2 regions of the Bradyrhizobium sp. CCBAU 53340 genome follow, and region 2 is predicted to be linked to the other one. Evidence: predicted binding sites of a transcription regulator. Region 2 holds the regulator's gene; the other holds the start of a gene.
The links. The regulator LexA, encoded in region 2, represses DNA repair genes until DNA is damaged. The targets are predictions, from matches to a motif close to TGTTCNNNNTGTGTTCNG.

Region 1 (7,867 bases), 120 kb from region 2:
GGTTGCCTTGGAATTAGACCATTTGGGCGTCGCGCCTGATTGACCGCTCGGGGACTCCAGGGCGGACAACACTGGGGAGACTGCAATGAAGAAAATTCTGTTCGCTACAATCGGAATCGTCGCGCTGTCTGCACCCGCCAGTGCAGCAGACCTTGCGGCACGTCCCTACACCAAGGCGCCGGCGCCGATGATTGCCACCATCTACGACTGGAGTGGTTTCTACATCGGCATCAACGGCGGCGGCGGATCCAGTCACAAGTGCTGGGACAACGTCGTCCTTGGCGGCGGCGCGTTCGTGGGTGGCGAGGGCTGCCACAACGCCACCGGCGGCACGGTCGGTGGCCAGATCGGTTATCGCTGGCAATCGGCCAATTGGGTGTTCGGGCTCGAAGGCCAGGGCAACTGGGCCGACTTCTCCGGCGACAACGTCAGCGTTCTCTTCCCCGCTCAGCGTAACCGCTCGAAGATCGATGCCTTCGGGCTGATCACAGGCCAGGTCGGCTATGCCTGGAACAACGTCTTGTTTTACGTGAAAGGCGGCGCCGCGGTGGTCGCCGACAAGTACAACATCTACACCGCGCCTGGCTTCGCTGGCGCCGGCACCCTGCTCGCCTCGGCCAGCGACAACCGCTGGGGCGGCACGGTTGGAGCCGGCCTTGAATTCGGCTTCGCGCCGAACTGGTCGGTTGGCGTCGAGTACGACCACATCTTCCTGGGGACTCGGACCCTCACCCTCAACTCACCGGCCGGCGCTCCATTCCAGACCGACCGGATCAGCCAGAATGTCGATATGGGCCTCGTCCGTCTCAACTATCGCTGGGGCGGCCCTGTTATCGCGAAGTACTGACTCCACTGAAATCATTGACGAATCGAAGGCCGGCCTCGTGCCGGCCTTTTTGCTGCGGGTTCCCTGAGGGAACTAAAGGTCAGCAACTATTACATTTTACGTCTGTTGTGACTTTTGGGAGACACAACTTACAGCTTTAGTGGTGTAAGGACGACATCAGTTGGACCAAAGCGTCCGATGTCCTTCCGACGCACGGAAGGCAAAACAGAAACTGGGACTGGGATTAGGTTGAAAATGAAAGAGATTTTGTTGGCTTCGGCCGCTTTGATCGCTCTGACCGGCGCCGCTTCGGCTGCCGACCTGGCGGCGCGCCCCTACACCAAGGCTCCGGTCGCCATGGCCTCGGTCTACAACTGGACCGGCTTCTACCTCGGTCTCGTCGGCGGCGGCGCCTGGGAAGATTCGAGCAGCCCGCGGATGCAGGGCGGCTTCGTCGGCGGCACCGCCGGCTACAACTGGCAGACCGGCAATGTCGTGTTCGGCATCGAGGCCGACGGCTCTTGGGCTGACGTCAGCGCCTCGGCGACGGACGCGACCACTGGCATCACCGCCGCCTCCAAGACCGACGCGCTGGGCACGGTCCGCGGCCGCATCGGCTACGCCGTCAACAACGTCCTGTTCTACGGCACCGGTGGTTACGCCTGGATCGACAACAAGATCACCCTCTCCGCGCTCGGCGTGAGCGTCTCCGACAGCAAGTTCCACTCCGGCTGGACCGTCGGCGCCGGCGTCGAAGCCTTCATCGCTCCGCAGTGGTCGATCAAGGGTGAATACCTCTATCGCAGCCTTGGCGGCGAGACCTACTTCGGCACCCTGCCGACCGGCACGCTCAACCTCCACACCGTGCAGCTCGGCGTGAACTATCACTTCAACGGCCCGGTTGTCGCCAAGTACTGAGATAAGTACTGAGCTTCGGCTCCAACGCCATCGCGTTACGAAAGGCCGGCCTCGCGCCGGCCTTTTTGTTTTCGCGCGGTGACTGGCTGCTGCCAAGTCCCGCCAGCGCACCAACAATCCGTTGACGATTCGCAAGTCCCACTGGAAATCCGTCTCCGTTCTTCCTACGTTCGCCTCACAACCCCATCGGCGCCGATCCCGGTTCCGGGCGAAGCGCGCCTGTACGTTGGCGCGATCGCGTCGCTTTTGGGACTCCTTGAGGGCAACTCGGATGGATGAAGTGATCAAGGCGAAGCGCCAACAGCAGAACGCGGGCTCGAGCCTGCGCGCAATTACGATCCGTGGCGCGCGCGAGCACAACCTCAAGAACATCGACGTCGAGATTCCCCGCGACAAGCTGGTGGTGTTCACCGGCCTCTCCGGTTCCGGCAAATCCTCGCTCGCCTTCGACACCATCTACGCCGAAGGCCAGCGCCGCTACGTCGAATCGCTGTCGGCCTATGCCCGTCAGTTCCTCGAGATGATGCAGAAGCCCGACGTCGACCAGATCGACGGCCTGTCGCCGGCGATCTCGATCGAGCAGAAGACGACCTCGAAGAACCCGCGCTCGACCGTCGGCACGGTCACCGAGATCTACGATTACATGCGCCTGCTCTGGGCGCGCGTCGGCGTGCCCTATTCGCCGGCCACGGGCTTGCCGATCGAGAGCCAGACCGTCTCGCAGATGGTCGACCGCGTGCTGGCGCTGCCCGAGGGCACCCGCCTCTATCTGCTGGCGCCGGTCGTGCGCGGCCGCAAAGGCGAGTACCGCAAGGAGCTCGCCGAATGGCTCAAGAAGGGCTTTCAGCGCGTCAAGATCGACGGCAGCTTCTATGAGCTCGCAGAAGCGCCGGCGCTCGACAAGAAATTCCCGCACGACATCGACGTCGTCGTCGACCGCATCGTGGTGCGCGCCGACATCGGCCAGCGCCTCGCCGAAAGCTTTGAGACCGCTCTGAAACTCGCCGAGGGCCTCGCGGTGGTCGAATTCGCCGACGCGCCGGCGGCAGCACCGGTCGAGGAGAAAAAGAAGACCGCAAAGATCCATGACAAGAGCGGGCCCGAGCGCATCCTGTTCTCGGAAAAGTTCGCCTGCCCCGTCTCCGGCTTCACGATCCCCGAGATCGAGCCGCGGCTGTTCTCGTTCAACAACCCCTATGGCGCCTGCCCGGCCTGCGGCGGCCTCGGCGTCGAGCAGCATGTCGACGAGGACCTCGTCATCCCCGACAAGGAGCTCGCCATCGGCAAGGGCGCGATCGCGCCCTGGGCCAAATCGTCGTCGCCCTATTACACGCAGACGCTGACGGCGCTCGGCAAGCACTATAAGTTCACGCTGACCACCAAGTGGAAGGATCTGCCGAAGAAGACGAGAGACGCGATCCTCCACGGCTCCGGCGAGGACGAGATCAAGTTCTCCTATGAGGACGGCGTCCGCTCCTACGACACCAAGAAGCCGTTCGAAGGCGTCATCACCAACATCAACCGCCGCTACCGCGAGACCGAGAGCGAGTGGGCGCGCGAGGAGCTCGCAAAGTACTTCCACGACGTGCCCTGCGGCGCCTGCAACGGCTTCCGGCTGAAGCCCGAGGCGCTCTGCGTCAAGGTCGGTGGCAAGCACATCGGTGAGATCTCCGAGCTGTCGGTGAAGGGTGCCGGCGCCTGGTTCGAGACCGTCCCTGGTGCGCTGAACGCGCAGCAGAACGAGATTGCCGGGCGCATTCTGAAAGAGATCCGCGAGCGCCTCACTTTCCTGCTCGACGTCGGCCTCAACTACCTCACTTTGTCCCGCTCCTCCGGCACGCTGTCCGGCGGCGAGAGCCAGCGCATCCGCCTGGCTTCGCAGATCGGCTCCGGCCTGACAGGCGTGCTCTACGTGCTGGACGAGCCCTCGATCGGCCTGCATCAGCGCGACAATGCGCGGCTGCTCGACACGCTGAAGCGGCTGCGCGACCTCGGCAACACCGTGGTCGTGGTCGAGCATGACGAGGACGCCATTCGTCTCGCCGACTACGTGCTCGACATCGGCCCCGGCGCCGGCATGCATGGCGGCAACATCGTCGCCGAAGGCTCGCCCGAACAGATCATGCGCAACCCGAAATCGCTCACCGGCAAGTACCTCACCGGCGAACTCGAGGTCGAGGTGCCGGAGCGGCGTCCGCCGAACCATCGCCGCACCATCAAGGTGGTGAACGCGCGCGGCAATAACCTCAAGAACGTCACCGCCGAGATCCCGCTCGGCCTGTTCACCGCCGTCACCGGCGTCTCCGGCGGCGGCAAATCGACGCTGCTGATCGATACGCTCTACAAGGCGATCGCACGCAAGCTCAACGGCGCCAGCGAAGGCGCCGCCCCGCACGATCGCATCGAGGGCCTGGAGCATATCGACAAGATCATCGACATCGACCAGTCGCCGATCGGCCGCACCCCGCGCTCGAACCCCGCGACCTACACCGGCGCCTTCACGCCGATCCGCGAGTGGTTCGCAGGGCTCCCCGAAGCCAAGGCGCGCGGCTACGAGCCGGGCCGCTTCTCCTTCAACGTCAAGGGCGGTCGCTGCGAGGCGTGCCAGGGCGACGGCGTCATCAAGATCGAGATGCACTTCCTGCCCGACGTCTACGTCACCTGCGACGTCTGCAAGGGCAAGCGCTACAACCGCGAGACGCTGGAGGTCCTGTTCAAGGGCAAGAGCATCGCCGACGTGCTCGACATGACCGTCGAGGAAGCCGCCGAATTCTTCAAGGCGGTGCCGCGCGTACGCGAGACGTTCCAGACCCTGCACCGCGTCGGCCTCGACTATATCCATGTCGGCCAGCAGGCGACGACGCTGTCGGGCGGCGAAGCCCAGCGCGTCAAGTTGGCAAAGGAGCTGTCAAAACGCGCCACCGGCCGTACGCTCTACATCCTGGACGAGCCGACCACCGGCCTGCACTTCCACGACGTCAAGAAACTGCTGGAGGTGCTGCACGAGCTGGTCGCTCAGGGCAACACGGTCGTCGTCATCGAGCACAATCTCGAAGTCATCAAGACCGCCGACTGGGTCATCGACCTCGGCCCCGAAGGCGGCGACGGCGGCGGCGAAATTGTCGCCTGGGGCCCGCCCGAGGACATCGTGAAAGCGCAGCGGAGCTACACGGGCAAGTTTTTGGAGCCGGTGCTGAAGAAGGCGCGGAAGCCGAAGCGAAGGAGCACGAGCGAGGCGGCGGAGTAGATTGCGGCCGTAGTCCGCCGACAGATCGGTCCACGGAGAATAGTTGTGTCCTCAGGACTCGTGCAGACCTATCGGTCGTTCGCCTACAACAATGCGTGGGCGAACCATCGCCTGCTCACCGCCTGTGCCGACCTTAGCCAGGCCGAGTTCGAAGCCCCGCGAACCGGCTTCTTCCCGAGCATTCGGCGCACGCTGAACCACGTCTACGTCATCGATCATTTCTACATCGACGCACTCGAGGGTGGCTGGCTCGGACCACGGGCCTGGGCAAACGAGGTGCCGTACTCCTCGCTTGCCGAACTGAAGGCAGCCCAGGCCGCCATGGACAAGCGCCTGCTTGCCATCTGCGATGCGCTGACACCAGAGCTTCTGGCCGGCGTTATCAGGATCAACCGCGACACATCCGTCCAGACCGAACGCCGCGACCGCCTGCTGATGCATCTGTTCCAGCACCAGATCCATCATCGTGGGCAAGCGCACGCCATGCTCTCCGAAACCTCGGTCGCGCCGCCTCAGCTCGATGAGTTCTTTGCCGAGGGAGAAGCCCCGCTTCGGGCCGCCGAGTTCGCCGAACTCGGCTGGACCGAGGAGACCATCTGGAAATCCTGACGTCAGCTACGCCAGAAACTCCGGCGGCACATGGTCGGTCAGCCACACGCCATTGTCCGCGCGAAAGAACTTGAATCCCTTGGCATGCATGCCGTCGGCATCAACCTTGAAGATATGCGGCTTGCCGTGGCGCTGACCGACACGCTCCGCCGTGGCCTCGTCGGAGGACAGATGCACCTGCTGGCGCGCCTGCGGCTTCAGGCCCTCGGACAGGATGGCTTCGACGAACCGGGTTGCCGTTCCGTGATACAGGACCGACGGCGGCTCCTGCGCCGCCAGGCCAAGTTCAACCGAGACGGAATGGCCTTGCGCAGCGCGAATGCGATGTGCATCGGCGGACAGTGAGAAACGCTTCTTGTCGCTCTCTGCGACGACACGCAGCAGATCGTCGCGACCAAACTCTGTGCCAGCGGCATTTGCCTTGGCGATCAGGTCGTCGGTACCGGCCCATCCCTGCGAATCCAGCACCAACCCGATCGCTTCCGGCTGGTGGCGCAGGACTAGGCTCAGAAATTTGCTGAGCTGGGTGTCATTGATCGGCATGGTTTTCCTTCCGGTCGCGCACCTCTACACTCAAGCGTGCGACAATGCCAGATGAGGCGATCTGGAGGTAGCGATGCCCAGCCGAACCTACCAACTCTTCCGCAACGCCATCCTCGCCCAGCAGCATGTGACCTGTGTCTATGAGGGCCGACATCGCGAGCTTTGCCCACATATCATCGGCACTGACAAGGGCGGTGAGGAAGCCGTGCTGGCCTGGCAATTTGGCGGCGAGAGTAGCGGACCGCTGCCGCAATGGCGATGCCTGAAGCTCGCCAACGTCCGTGGCGCCCGGGCGCGCGATGGTCGCTGGCACGAGGGCGGCTCGCATCGGACGACACAGACCTGCATCAAGGACATCGATCTCGACATCAATGTCCACGTCCGCAACCTGCGATCGGGAAGCTGAGCACCAATCAGGTATGGCTAGTTATGCGCAGATCGCGAATGCGCGGGCGTCCAGGCATAGGTTGCGGGTTAACCGTAATTCTTGCCAGTAGCTCCGACATCTGCCACCTCTTCGAACACAATATAGCATCTGTCAGCGTGTCGCCCGCAGTGTCCCTCCTCATGCCCTACTCCCTCGCCATCTTCGACCTCGACGGCACCCTCGTCGACAGCTTCCCCTGGTTCCTGCGCACCATCAACGACGTCGCCGACCGCTTCGACTTTCGGCGCGTGCGGGATGAGGATATCGAAGGGCTGCGGCACGCCTCGACGCGCGAGATCCTCACGCAGCTCGAGGTGCCCGTCTGGAAGCTGCCGGCGATCGCGCGACATGCACGGCGGCTGAAAGGAGAAGCGGCAGCGGAGATTTCGCTGTTTGCGGGCACTGACGCGATGCTGCGAACCCTGACTGAGAACGGGGTGCAGCTCGCACTGGTGACGTCGGACAGCGAGGCCAACGCGCGGCAAAAGCTCGGCGCATCGGCCGCGCTATTCCGGTATTTCGACTGCGCGGCTTCGGTGTTCGGCAAGCCCGCGAAATTCCGCCGCGTGATCCGCCGCGCCGGCGTCAGCCCGGAAAACGTCATCTCCATCGGCGACGAGGTTCGCGATATCGAGGCGGCGCGTGCGGTGGGGATTGCCTGCGGTGCGGTGTGCTGGGGCTACGCAGCACCGGCGGCGCTGCGGGCGCAATCACCCGATGTTGTCTTTGATCGAATTGGGGACATTGTCCCTGCCCTGTGCGCCAGCAATCGCTGACGCGACGCAGCACAAACCCAGCGTCGCGGGTTGCCGCGCGAAGGGAAGATCGGCTGGCATCATTTCTTCCAGGTTTGATCCAGCGCAATGCTGCGCCCGTTCTTTGCCCCAATCTTTCCAACGGCCCATCATATGGATCACGACCATGATCATGGAGCTGCTTAACCGGGAGCACCGCAACATCGAGCGATTGCTCACTGTGCTCGAACACGAACTTGAGGTCTTCGATCGCGCCGACCGACCCGACTACGAGGTGATCCGCGCCATCATCGCCTATTTCGAAGTCTATACGGCGATGTACCACCATCCCCAGGAAGACCGCGTCTTCGCCAAGCTCAGGCTTCGCGATCCCAAGGCCGCCGCAAAAGTCGGCGACCTCGCACAGGACCACAAGAAAGGCGCCGAGCGGTTACATCGGGTGGCGCAGGCGGTGGACGGCGTCCTTGCCGGCCGCGAGGTGCTGCGCCAGGACGTGGACAAGATCGTCCGCGATTTCCTGGAGCATGAACGGCGCCACATCG
Region 2 (7,867 bases):
GCCGGACGGGATAGGCGATGGCATAAGGCTTCAAATTCTCGGGAGGATAACAAATGAACGAAGCACTCCGGCCGGAACGGAACGTCGAGCTCGGCGCCAGCAACGAGCCGTTCCAGAACCTGCACGAATTCATCCGGAAGGCCCGTTCCAACCTCAACCAGAACGCCTGGGACTACATCGTCGGCGCCGCCGAAACCGAGACCACGATGCGCCGCAACCGCATGGCGCTGGACGAGATCGCTTTCCGCCCGCGCGTGCTGCGCGATGTGCGTAAGGTCGACGGCTCCGTTGAGCAGTTCGGGCGCAAGATGCGCCTGCCCGTGGTGCTCGCCCCAGTCGGTGCGCTGGAGATCTTCGATCCCTTCGGCGCCGCCAGCGTCGCCCGCGCCGCCGGCACCTTCGGTGCCTCGCATATGCTGAGCTCGGTCTCCGAGCCGGGTCTGGAAAAGACCGCCGAAGCCGCCCCCGATGCGCTGCGCATGTACCAGCTCTATGTCCGCGGCGATGACGCCTTTGTCGCCGACGTCGTCAGCCGCGCCGAGAAAGCCAACTATGCCGCCTTCTGCCTGACCGTCGACACCGCCCACTACAGCCGCCGCGAGCGCGACATTGCCAAGCGTTACGTCCGCGAGAGCCGCCTGCGCGCCACCGGGGGCGATTTCCAGAAGGGACTGGAGTGGCGGACCGTGAAGATGATCAAGGACAAGTTCAGGATACCGCTCATCATCAAAGGCATCGCCACGGCCGAGGATGCGCAGATCGCAATCGATCACGGCGTCGAGTGGATCTATGTCTCCAACCATGGCGGCCGCCAGCTCGACCACGGCCGCGGCGCCATGCACGTGCTGCCCGAGATCGTCGACGCGGTGAAGGGCCGCGCGAAGATCATGGTCGATGGCGGCATCTGCCGCGGCACCGACATCGTCAAGGCGATCGCCGCGGGCGCCGATCTGGTCGGCATCGGTCGGCTGCAATGCTGGGCGCTCGCCGCGGCCGGCGAGACAGGCGTGGCGCGGATGCTGGAGCTGCTCGAGGACGAGGTGCTGCGCTGCCTCGGTCTTTTGGGCGCTACCTCGTTCGCCGATATCGACAAATCCTGCCTGCACCCGGCCACTGCAACCAACCCGCCGAGCGTGTTCAGCGCATTCCCGCTGTTCGATCACGAACCATATCGTTACTGACGAGAAATCGACGCAATGACATCGCTCTCTCCCGGCAGCGCGGATGCGCTCCTGTTCGATCTCGGGCGCGTGGTGCTCGACATCGATTTCTCCAAGGCGATCGCCTGCTGGGCGGGACATGCCGGGTGCCAGCCTGAGGCGATCGTCGCACGCTACGTGCGCGACAGCGAGGCCTACCGCTTGCACGAGGTCGGCAAGATCAGCGACGCGGATTATTTCCAGTCGCTGCGCGCCTCGCTCGGCATCGGCATTTCGGATGCACAGTTCCTCGAGGGCTGGAACGCGATCTTCGCCGGCGAGATGCCCGACATCGCGGAGCTGCTGCAGCGCGCGGCGAAGCGGATGCCGCTCTACGCGTTCTCAAATACCAATCGACCGCATGTGGACCATTTTTCGAAGGAATATGCCGAGCTGCTTGGCCATTTCCGCGAGCTGTACCTGTCCTCCAGCATCGGGCTGCGCAAACCGGATGCGGAAGCCTTCGACCATGTTGTTGCCGCGATCGGGGTGCCGGCCGACCGTATCGTGTTCTTCGACGATCTGGCCGAGAACGTCGAGGGTGCCCGCGCCCGCGGGTTGACCGCCGTGCATGTGACCTCGCCGACCGCGGTCGGGAATGCACTGAGGGCGCTGGGGATCTGATCCGACGGATGCGGACGGCCCCGGCCCGGCCGGTCGGGAACAATTTCCGCCTGGAACCAGGAACCAAATCGCTCTGTGCATTTTTATACGAAGTTCCGGGAACGGAATGCCCGCCTTCGGACTCTTGAGTCCGTTGGGAATTCTACATCGGAACTGGACGTATCGACGTGTTGGGCAAAACCTACCTCACCAAGCAGGCCTCTCTGCTGATGAAATTCGCCAGATCCACCTCGGATTCTGAGCTTTCCGCAAAGCTGATCAGCAAGGCAGCCGATTTGAAGGCCCAGGCCGATCCGATGCCCGACAAGGACCAGGGGCTCCAGGCGCCTGATGTCGCGGAAGATGGCAATTCGTCGAGAAGCAATCCCATAACGCGGTCGTGACGTTCGAGCCGTCAACGTCGAGGACGGCCATCGTCTGCGCGCACTGATCGGCTCCTGCAGCCTCGACAATCCGGATCGCATCGGCGGCGAGATGCGCCTGCATCGACCGCCTGGCCGCGTGCCATTGCACGTGCAGGCGACACCAGCCGGCAGCGAATGGACTGAGAATGCCATACCTCTCGCCTCCGGCTGGCGATCGAGCGCGATGGTGCTCATCACCGACCCCGAGCTCGGCGCCAGGGCGCAATTCGAGGCCTTGCGCTAGCGCTATGGCGGCCTCACCCGGGCAGAAGCCGCCTTTGCGCTGGAGATCGTCAAGGGCGGCGGCCGCCAGCACGCCGCAGAGAATCCCGCGCGCATTGCAGATCATCCCCTGGCCTTTTGCGTCGGCCTCGCCGCTCGGCTAGAAACCTTGCCGACCGAGTCTTTTGCTGATGTTGCGGGAGTTCGCCGTGGCCCTGATGCCGGTATCCGATGCGCTTGCCGCCGTGCTTGCGGGCGCAGAGCCGTTGGCTGAAGAAGCGGTCGCTCTCGACCAGGCGTTTCACCGTGTGCTGGCGCGCGACGTCGCGGCGCTGCGGACGCAGCCGCCGCAGGCCATGTCGGCGATGGATGGCTATGCCGTCCGCGCGGCCGATGCGGCGAAGGTCGACACACAGCTCGCTGTCATCGGCGAGGTTGCAGCCGGCCGTCCCTTCGCAGGAACCGTTGGCGCCGGCGAAGCCGTGCGGATCTTCACCGGCGGTGTCGTTCCCGACGGCGCCGACGCGGTCATCATCCAGGAGGATACCGTTGCCGACGGCGGGCGCATCACGATCAAGGAAGCCGCCATGACCGGCCGGCACATCCGCCCTGCCGGCATCGATTTTCGCGAGGGCGACGTGCTGCTGCGCCAGGGCGCGCGGCTGACCGAGCGCGACCTGGCCCTCGCTGCCGGCATGAACCGCCCGCAGCTTGCCGTTCGCCGCCGTCCGAAAGTCGCGATCCTGGCCACCGGCGACGAGCTGGTGATGCCGGGCACCACGCCCGGCCCCGGCCAGATCGTCTATTCCAACGGCTACGCCCTGCATGCGCTTGCCCGCAGCGAGGGCGCCGACACCATCGATCTCGGCGTTGCCGCCGACACGCTTGCCGCCACCACCGCCGGCATCCGCTGCGCGCGCGAGAGCGGCGCCGACATCCTGGTCACGACCGGCGGAGCCTCGGTCGGCGACCACGATCTGGTGCAGCAGGCGCTCCGCGATGAAGGCACCGCGATGGCGTTCTGGAAGATCGCGATGCGGCCGGGCAAGCCGATGATGAACGGGCAGCTCGGGGCAATGCGGGTGATCGGCCTGCCCGGCAATCCGGTGTCATCTTACGTCTGCGGCTTCCTGTTCATGGTGCCGCTGATTCGCGCGTTATCAGGCCGCTCGGTGATTCATCACCGCCGCGAACGCGCCGTGCTCGGCCGCGACGTCGGCGCCAACGACCAGCGCGAGGACTATTTGCGCGCGCGCCTCGACACACGTGACGACGGCACGCTCGTCGCCGTTCCCGTCAATCACCAGGATTCCTCGCTGCTTGCGAATCTCGCTGCGGCACAGGCACTTCTCGTGCGCGCGCCGTTTGCGCCGAAGGCCGAGGCCGGCATGCCCTGCGAGGTATTGCGACTGCCCGCCTGACCGCTTCGTTCGCGTGCGTTCCGCGAACTTTGTGGCGTTCACGGTAAATTAAGCAGTTGCGGAACATGTATCGAACATATAGTGTCCGTTCATGATTTGTTTCGAGCATGTAGCGGCTTATCGCTGAATCCAGCGTCTCGGAATCGAACGACATCGTCAGGGGGATTTTGGTCGAGATGTTAACGCGCAAACAATACGAGCTCCTGCGGTTCATCAGCGAGCGGCTGAAGGAAAGCGGCGTACCGCCCTCCTTCGACGAGATGAAGGACGCGCTCGATCTGCGCTCGAAGTCAGGCATCCATCGCCTGATCACGGCGCTCGAGGAGCGCGGCTTCATCCGCCGCCTTCCGAACCGCGCCCGCGCCATCGAAGTGATCAAGCTGCCCGAGCTGCAGGCCGCCGCCGGCAATCGCCGCGGCTTCACGCCGAGCGTCATCGAGGGCAATCTCGGCAAGCTGCGCACGACGTCGAGCCCGCCCGCCGACGAGGGCGAGCGTCCCGTCGCGGTGCCCGTGATGGGCCGGATCGCGGCCGGTACACCGATAGAGGCCTTGCAGACCCGCAGCCACACCATCAGCGTCCCACCGGACATGCTGGGTGCGGGCGAGCACTACGCACTCGAGGTGCGCGGCGATTCGATGGTCGACGCCGGTATTCTCGACGGCGACATGGCACTGATCCAGCGCAACGAGAGCTGCGACACCGGCGATATCGTGGTCGCCCTGATCGACGATGAGGAGGCGACCTTGAAGCGCTTCCGCCGCCGCGGTGCCTCGATCGCGCTGGAGCCAGCGAATGCCGCCTATGAGGTCCGCATCCTTCCGCCCAACCGGGTCAAGATCCAGGGCAAGCTGATCGGCCTGTACCGGAAATACTGAGCGCCTCGCTCTCGCGCGATCGGTGATCGCCATCGACTGATGGAGCGGACGATTGTCCGCTCCGGCTGGATAGTCTTTCTGGTTTTGCACAGATTATCCGGCCACCTCTTCAGCGCTACATCCTCGGCACGCCGCAACGAAGCGTTATCGCTTCGCGAGGCCCATCAGGAGACCGAGGAGACAACCATGCGCAAGACCATCTTGAGCACCGTCACGCTTATGCTGATCGCAGCATCTGCGTCGCAGGCCTTTGCCAAGCAGCCCCAGCATCACGCGCGCAAGGCGCCGCAGGCAGCCAGCGCGCAATTCCGCGATGCCCGCAACGCCATGGATCAGCGGGCGCAGCCTGCCTGGCAATATTCGGGCTGGTCGGCGCCGGCCGGACGCTGACGGAGAAGCTTGCCGAATGCGCGGACGCAGGCTTTGTTCCTAGCGAATTCGGGAAAGATATTGTGATTGTAGCTTGCGGATCCAAGCCGCAGATTTGCCTACAACCGAGCGGAGCTTTCATGCTTACACTCTGGTAGAGGCCTGCGCCTCGATAAGGGACGTGGGTCGCTATCCCTGCATGAGGAGCACCCGATGTGTGACTATAGCCTGCATGCCGTCGCGACACGTCCCGCAGAAGTTGGCGAGACCATCGTCACGACAACGTTCCGCGGCACCTCGACGCGCGGCTTCGCCTCCGAAGCCGACATGTCGGTCGCGGTCTGCCTGCTGCCGGGAACGGAGCTCGCCTTCGCCGACAACGTCCGCTACGACAACCGCTGGATCTGGACGCGCACCGTCAATTCCCGCGTCGGCAAGTTCGGCAAGATCGATCCGCACATTCCCGATCGTCATCACGACGCGATCGAATTCCCCGACGGCAAGTACGTGCTGGTGACGCAGCTCGTCGAAGGCCAGCGCGCAACCGTGCTGCAACTGCCTGTGACCCAGCCGCTCGGCGAGCGCGAGCACAAGCCGCAGGTGGTGGCCGACAGACAGTCGACAACTCCGGGCCTGCCGATCGGTTGAACCGTCGGTTTTAATCCTCGGCCTGAAGGTCGGCTTCGGACGGTGTTGCGTCCTTGGAGCGCGGAGCTGTCGACCGTGGCACGAGGGTCAATTCGAAATCTCCATCGCCGGCCGCCGCCGGCGACCAGGGGCGATTTGCGCCCCTCGCCCTCACCGCCGCAATCGCAAAACCATCGCCGCGGGGTGTTAGCGTCAGCGCGCCCTGGCTCGCCAGACGCGGCCGGTTGACCACCATCGCGCGACAATCCGGCGGCGCAGGCCTTGTCGTCACCACCAGTGCCGCGCGGCTGCAATCATCGGCCAGCGCGTCGATGCGCAGGGCCAGCGCAACCATGCGGCCGTCGGCAAGCGGTGTCACGCAGCCGGCATCGTCGCATGAAACGCCGTCACCGAGCGAACCGCTGGCCGCGTCGCGCGGATCAGCGTCCGCCGCAAGCCACTCCTTGAGCAGGAAATTGTCCTTCCTCGTCCTGATCAGATGCAGCTGCCCGTCCCTGCCTCGCACCGCAACGTTCTGGCCGTCACCGGCGATGAGAATATCGGGTTGCCGGACGGAAAGACCCCAGATGGTCGCGGCCACGAGCACGACCGCTCCCGACCAACGCAGCGGTGTGCGCAGCAGACCCATCAGGACCAGGCCCAAGCTCGCAGCGATCAGCGGCGCCGTACCGAAGGCGCCGACATGGCCGACAGCGCCCGGTAGCGCCGCCACCCAGCGCGTGACCAAAATCATCCAGTCGATGCCGATCCCCATCAACCACCAGAACACGCCGTCGAGCCCGAAGGGCGCTGCGAGCAGTCCCAGCAGCCCCGCCGGCATCACCAGCGCCGAGACCACGGGCATAGCGCCGAGATTGGCGAGCACGCCGTAGGGCGTAACGCGGTGGAAATGGAAGGCGGCGTAAGGCGTGGTCGCCAGCCCTGCGATCATCGAGGCCATGGACAACATCGCGATCTCGCGGCCGCCCCACAGCGCGATGCGCGCCGTCGTCGAATGATCGGGCGAGGCCAACAGGCTCGGCATGCCGATCTGCACCATCGCGACCAGCCCGAGCGTTGCAGCAAACGACATCTGGAAGCTCGGATGCACCAGCGCTTCCGGCGCCACTGCGAGCACGATCAGCGCGGCCACGGCTAGGGTGCGGAACGTAATGGCGCGGCGATCGACGATAACCGCAATCAGCACGACCGCGGTCATGAAGAACGATCTCTGCGTTGCGACTTCGGCGCCCGAGAGCAGCAGGTAGAACGCGGATGCCACCAGCGCCGCAGCGGCCGACCATTTCTTGATGGGAAAGCCGACCGCTAGGCCGGGGATCAACGCAAGCAGCGCGCGAACCGCAAAGAAGACGACGCCGGCGACGACGGCCATGTGATAGCCGGAGATCGACAAGACGTGGCCGAGGCCGGAAATGAACATCGCATCGTTGACGGGCGTCGTGATCGCATCGCGGCGTCCGGTGAGGAGCGCGGTCGCGATCGCGCGGTTGTCGCCGTCGAGCGTGGCACGGATGCGCGCGTCGATCGCATCGCGCAGGCCCTGCATAATCGCGGCATAGCGTAGCTGCAATCCGCCTGACACGGGCGGCGTCACGGTGGTAATCGCCCCCATCGCAAAGCCGGACGCACCGATGCCCTGGAAGAACATATCGCGCGAGAAATCGTAACTGCCGGGTCGCAGCGGCGACAGCGGCGGCATCAGCCGCGCCTTCAGCTGCACGAAGCTGCCGACATCGGGCGCCGTGCCCTTCCGCACGGACAGGCGGACGCGTTCGAGCTTCACGTCGCTGCGCTGCGCCTCCATCGCGGTGACGCGCAGCATGAAACGGTCGGTGCGTTCGCGGATGTCGCGGGTCTCGACGAAGCCCCACAGCGACACCGAATACAGCGGCTTGGCGAGCACGGTGTGCGCGATGCGTGCCGTTTTCCAGGTCGCCATGGCGAACCCGGCCGCGACCGCCGCAATCATGATGGCCGGCGCAAACAGGCGGCTCCGCCGCAACAGGATCGCACCGATCGCAAGCGCGACCGCTGTCGTAGCCGTGACCCACAGCACCGGCTCGTGATCGGCGGCGAAGTAGAGCGCGATGCCGCAGCCGAAG

Region 1: uvrA (excinuclease ABC subunit UvrA) is a predicted target of LexA. The motif match lies at 1,901-1,918, and genes of this name have one in related genera.

What each region holds. Positions count from the first base shown of each region.
Region 1 covers NZ_CP030055.1:3,979,278-3,987,144, reverse strand. The annotation lists gene XH89_RS18945 (outer membrane protein) at 86-847, shown strand; gene XH89_RS18940 (outer membrane protein) at 1,082-1,744, shown strand; gene uvrA (excinuclease ABC subunit UvrA) at 2,016-4,991, shown strand; gene XH89_RS18930 (DinB family protein) at 5,037-5,600, shown strand; gene XH89_RS18925 (RNA 2'-phosphotransferase) at 5,607-6,143, opposite strand; gene XH89_RS18920 (hypothetical protein) at 6,217-6,549, shown strand; gene XH89_RS18915 (HAD-IA family hydrolase) at 6,711-7,346, shown strand; gene XH89_RS18910 (hemerythrin domain-containing protein) at 7,492-7,867, shown strand, end outside.
Region 2 covers NZ_CP030055.1:3,861,699-3,869,565, reverse strand. The annotation lists gene XH89_RS18370 (alpha-hydroxy acid oxidase) at 54-1,181, shown strand; gene XH89_RS18365 (HAD family phosphatase) at 1,197-1,823, shown strand; gene XH89_RS18360 (hypothetical protein) at 1,991-2,206, shown strand; gene XH89_RS18355 (hypothetical protein) at 2,298-2,471, shown strand; gene glp (gephyrin-like molybdotransferase Glp) at 2,659-3,870, shown strand; gene lexA (transcriptional repressor LexA) at 4,047-4,748, shown strand; gene XH89_RS18340 (hypothetical protein) at 4,935-5,138, shown strand; gene XH89_RS18335 (hypothetical protein) at 5,331-5,765, shown strand; gene XH89_RS18330 (ComEC/Rec2 family competence protein) at 5,776-7,867, opposite strand, start outside.